2 regions of the Streptomyces chengmaiensis genome follow, and region 1 is predicted to be linked to the other one. Evidence: predicted binding sites of a transcription regulator. Region 1 holds the regulator's gene; the other holds the start of a gene.

Evidence for each region. Region 1 encodes HspR, which represses chaperone genes until heat shock. Its sites were predicted from a motif close to TTGAGNNNNNNNNNCTCAA; they were not measured.
Region 2: the regulator HspR is predicted to act here: its motif matches at 897-915, upstream of lon (endopeptidase La).

What each region holds. Positions count from the first base shown of each region.
Region 1 covers NZ_JARWBG010000002.1:334,353-336,745, reverse strand. The annotation lists gene dnaJ (molecular chaperone DnaJ) at 1-966, shown strand, start outside; gene QCN29_RS03375 (heat shock protein transcriptional repressor HspR) at 968-1,423, shown strand; gene QCN29_RS03370 (helix-turn-helix transcriptional regulator) at 1,866-2,393, opposite strand, start outside.
Region 2 covers NZ_JARWBG010000001.1:330,121-332,513, reverse strand. The annotation lists gene QCN29_RS01450 (GNAT family N-acetyltransferase) at 1-639, opposite strand, end outside; gene lon (endopeptidase La) at 938-2,393, shown strand, end outside.

The DNA.
Region 1 (2,393 bases):
GGCAACGGCGGCTTCCGTCCGCCGGGGGCCGGGGGGCCCGGCGGCACCTTCAACTTCGACCTGGGCGACCTCTTCGGAGGCGGAGGTCCCCAGGGCGGGGCAGGCGGCGCGGGCGGCGCGGGCGGCTTCGGCGGCGGCCTGGGCGACGTCTTCGGCGGGCTGTTCAACAGAGGCGCGGGCGGCGCGGGCGCCAGGACCCAGCCGCGCCGCGGCCAGGACATCGAGTCCGAGGTGACGCTCAGCTTCACCGAGGCCGTGGACGGGGCCACCGTCCCACTGCGGATGTCCAGCCAGGCCCCCTGCACGGCCTGCTCCGGCACCGGCGACAAGAACGGCACGCCGCGGGTGTGCCCGACCTGCGTCGGCACCGGACAGATCTCGCGCGGCGGCAGCGGGTCGTTCTCGCTCACCGACCCGTGCGTGGACTGCAAGGGGCGCGGACTGATCGCGCAGGACCCCTGCGAGACGTGCAAGGGCAGCGGGCGCGCCCGTTCCTCGCGCACCATGCAGGTCCGCATCCCGGCAGGCGTCGCCGACGGGCAGCGCATCCGGCTGCGCGGCAAGGGCGCGCCCGGCGAGCGCGGCGGCCCTGCGGGCGATCTGTATGTGGTGGTGCATGTCGACGCCCACCCGGTCTTCGGCCGCAAGGACGACAACCTCACCGTCACCGTGCCCGTCACCTTCGCGGAGGCGGCACTCGGCGGCGAGGTGAAGGTGCCCACCCTGGGCGGTCCGCCGGTGACGCTGAAGCTGCCGGCCGGCACCCCCAACGGCCGTACGATGCGCGCCCGCGGCAAGGGCGCGGTCCGCAAGGACGGCACCCGAGGGGACCTGCTGGTCACCGTGGAGGTCGCCGTGCCCACCCAGCTCGGCGACAAGGCGAAGGAAGCGCTGGAGGCCTACCGCGACGCCGCCGCGGACGAGGACCCGCGGGCCGAGCTGTTCCAGGCCGCGAAGGGAGCTTGACATGGAAGGCCGGTCGGGACGCAGTCGCAACCCGTACGAGCTCAACGACGAGACGCCGGTGTACGTGATCTCGGTGGCGGCCCAGCTCTCGGGCCTGCACCCGCAGACGCTGCGCCAGTACGACCGGCTCGGCCTGGTCTCTCCCGACCGCACCGCCGGTCGCGGCCGGCGCTACTCGGCCCGTGACATCGAACTGCTGCGCGCCGTCCAGCAGTTGTCCCAGGACGAGGGCGTCAACCTGGCCGGCATCAAGCGCATCATCGAACTGCAGAACCAGGTCGCCGCACTGCAGCAGAAGGTCGCCGAGCTGTCCGCGGCCGTGGAGGGCGCGGCGGCGGCGATGCGGCAGCGCGAGGCACAGGTGCACGCGTCGTACCGGCGGGACCTGGTGCCGTATCAGGACGTGCAGCAGACCGGGGCGCTGGTGGTCTGGCGGCCCAAGCGGTCCGGGGACTGAGCGCTCCGCAGGCGGCGCCGCGACGGGCCGTCGACCGTGTGCCGGCACGTGGTGGCCGGCCACGCCCGCGGCGGAGCCGCGTATGGATGCAGACACCGCGCCTTTCGGGGCGCTGATGACCGGAGATCCCCGTCGGACGCCGTCCGGCGGGGATCTCCGTTTGCTTCCAGAAAGACCGTGCGCCTGTGTGCCTGTGCACGCTGCAGTCAGCCAGTCAGCCAGTCAGCCAGTCAGCCAGTCAGCCAGTCAGCCCGTCAGCCCGTGCCGTGCCCGCCGGCGCCGTGGGCCGAGGGCCGCCCCGTGCGGGCGTGTGTGCGCCGGTCTGGGAGCCCGGGTGGTCCAGGAGCTGCCGGAGCCGTTCAGCGCCCCACAGCGCCTTCACACGCCCTGTGGGGCACACGGGCGGCGGCGGTGGCGGCCCCGCCCGTACGCGGGCGGGGACTCACTGGTTCTGCGCCGCCATCCGGGGAAGCCGGGGGCAGCGCTCCTGCTCATGCTCGAGGATGCCCGACTGCGCGATCAGATAGCCGAGTTGCGTTCTGCTGCCGCTGCCCAGCGCCGAGCCCAGCTTGGCGATATGGGCGCGGCAGGTGCGCACGTTCATCCCCAGGCGGCGGGCGATCGCCTCGTCGACGTGCCCTTCGACGAGCAGCTTCGCTATGGAGCGCTGGACGCCGGTGATGCCGTCCAACGTCGGCCCGTACGAGATCTGTTCCTCCCACGGGATGCCGTGCAGCCAGAACTGCTCGAAGACCCCGACGAGATACTCGACGATCCCCTTGTGCCGAAGCTCCAGCGCGGAGAGCCGGTCGCTGCTCGCCGGAATGAAGGCCACTTTCCGGTCGACGATGATCAACCGGTCGATGATCTCCTCCAGCGTCCGCACCTCCACGCCCGAAGGCCCGACCTGCTCCATGTACGACAGCGTGGCCGGGTGATGGCGCGCGGTGTGCTGATAGAGGGTTCGCAT
Region 2 (2,393 bases), on a different contig from region 1:
CGAGGTGTCGAAGAACAGGCTCACCAGCGGGGCCTGGACGCGCCAGCCGAGGCACTCGTACAGAGCCCGGCCCTGCGAGGTCGCGCCCAGCACGCCCACCGTGGCGCCGCGGTCGAGGGCCGCGTTCTGGAGGGTGCGCATGACGAGGCTGCCGAGGCCCCTGCGGCGGTGCGCCGCCGAGGTCTCCACCTGGTCGACGACGGCGGTGCGGCCCGTGGGCGCGATCTGGCCGCGGGCGGCGAAGGAGCCGTCGGCGGCCGTCACCAGGGCGCGGACGACGCCGCCGCGTGTCCAGGTCGTCAGGGTGTAGCCGTCAGGCGCGGCCACGGAGCCGCCGCACAGCTCCGCGGCCATCAGAAAGCCCGGCTCGTCCTCGCGCCACACGGGCCCCGCCCAGGCCCGCACCCGCGCCGGGTCCGCGAACACCTTCAGCCAGACCGAGGGCGCGGCCACGGCCTCGGCGACCTTGCGCACCGCGGCCTCGTCCCGGGCGGTCAGCACATGCCGGGTGGCGTGCGTGACCTGCCCGACGTGCACGGTGAAGCCCCACGGCTCGGCGATCGGATCGGCCGCGCCGCGCGAGACGACCCAGCCGTCCACCCAGGCGGTGACGGCATCGGCGACGGACGGGAACGACATCGAACCCCCTGTAATAGACACTGCTTCTATAGGAGTGTTACATGGGGCTGGGTGGCGGGGCGAGGGGTTTCCGTGCGGCGCCGGACTGCATCGGGCGGCACTGCTTGAGGCCGTGCACGGCCTCGTACTCCGCGGCAAGCCACGGGCCCAGGCCGTCGCGGTCGTCGCCGGCGTGGTGCGGTAGTTGCGGCCGGCCCCGTGGTGCGTGATCGCTGTGGGCGAACGAGCGTCGGGGAACATCTGCCGTCTCTCCTGCATTGAGTCGATACAGCTCAACTTGAATGCCGAAGGGGAGATCATGGCTGCTGAGTCCAATGCCGTCACCGCACTGTCCCTGCCGGTGCTGCCGCTCGACGACGAGGTCGTGCTGCCCGGCATGGTGGTGCCGCTCGATCTGTCGGACGCCGATGTGCGCGCCGCGGTCGAGGCGGCCCAGGCCGCGGCGCGTGCAGAAGGCGGGAAGCCGAAGGTGCTGCTGGTGCCCCGGGTCGACGGGACGTACGCCGCGACGGGAGTCCTGGGCACCGTGGAGCAGGTCGGCCGGCTCTCCGACGGCGACCCCGGGGCCCTGATCCGCGGCCGCGGGCGGGTGCGCATCGGGGCAGGCACCACCGGACCCGGGGCCGCGCTGTGGGTGGAGGGCACGCGGGTCGAGGAGGATGTGCCCGACCCCCTCCCCGGCGCGGTCGCCGAACTGGTCAAGGAGTACAAGGCCCTCGCCACGGACTGGCTGAAGAAGCGCGGCGCGTGGCAGGTCGTCGACCGGGTGCAGCATATCGACGGAGTCTCCGCGCTCGCCGACAACTCCGGCTACTCGCCCTTCCTGACCACCCCCCAGAAGATCGCCCTGCTGGAGACCGCCGACCCGGTGGCCCGCCTCAAGCTGGCGGTCGAACAACTGCGGGAGCACCTCGCCGAGCAGGACGTCGCCGAGGCCATCGCCAAGGACGTCCAGGAAGGCGTGGACAAGCAGCAGCGCGAGTTCCTGCTGCGGCGTCAGCTGGACGCCGTGCGCAAGGAACTGCGGCAGCTCAACGGCGAGCCCGCCGACGGTGAGGACGAGCCCGACGACTACCGGGCCCGCGTCGAGGCCGCCGACCTCCCGGAGAAGGTGCGCGAGGCCGCGCTCAAGGAGGTCGACAAGCTGGAGCGGGCCTCCGACCAGAGCCCCGAGGGCAGCTGGATCCGCACCTGGCTGGACACCGTCCTCGAACTGCCCTGGAACGAGCGGACCGAGGACGCGTACGACATCCAGGGCGCCAAGCGGACCCTGGACGCCGAGCACGCGGGCCTGCAGGACGTCAAGGAGCGCATCACCGAGTATCTGGCGGTGCGCAAGCGGCGCTCCGACCGGGGGCTCGGCGTGGTCGGCGGGCGGCGCGGAGGCGCGGTTCTCGCGCTGGTCGGCCCGCCCGGCGTGGGCAAGACCTCGCTCGGCGAATCCGTCGCGCATGCGATGGGGCGGAAGTTCGTACGGGTCGCGCTCGGCGGCGTACGGGACGAGGCGGAGATCCGGGGCCACCGGCGCACCTACGTGGGCGCGCTGCCGGGACGCATCGTACGGGCCGTCAAGGAAGCCGGGTCCATGAACCCCGTCGTGCTGCTCGACGAGATCGACAAGGTCGGCTCCGACTTCCGCGGCGACCCGGCCGCGGCGCTGCTCGAAGTGCTCGACCCCGCGCAGAACCACACGTTCCGGGACCACTACCTGGAGGTCGAGCTCGACCTCAGCGATGTGGTCTTCCTCGCCACCG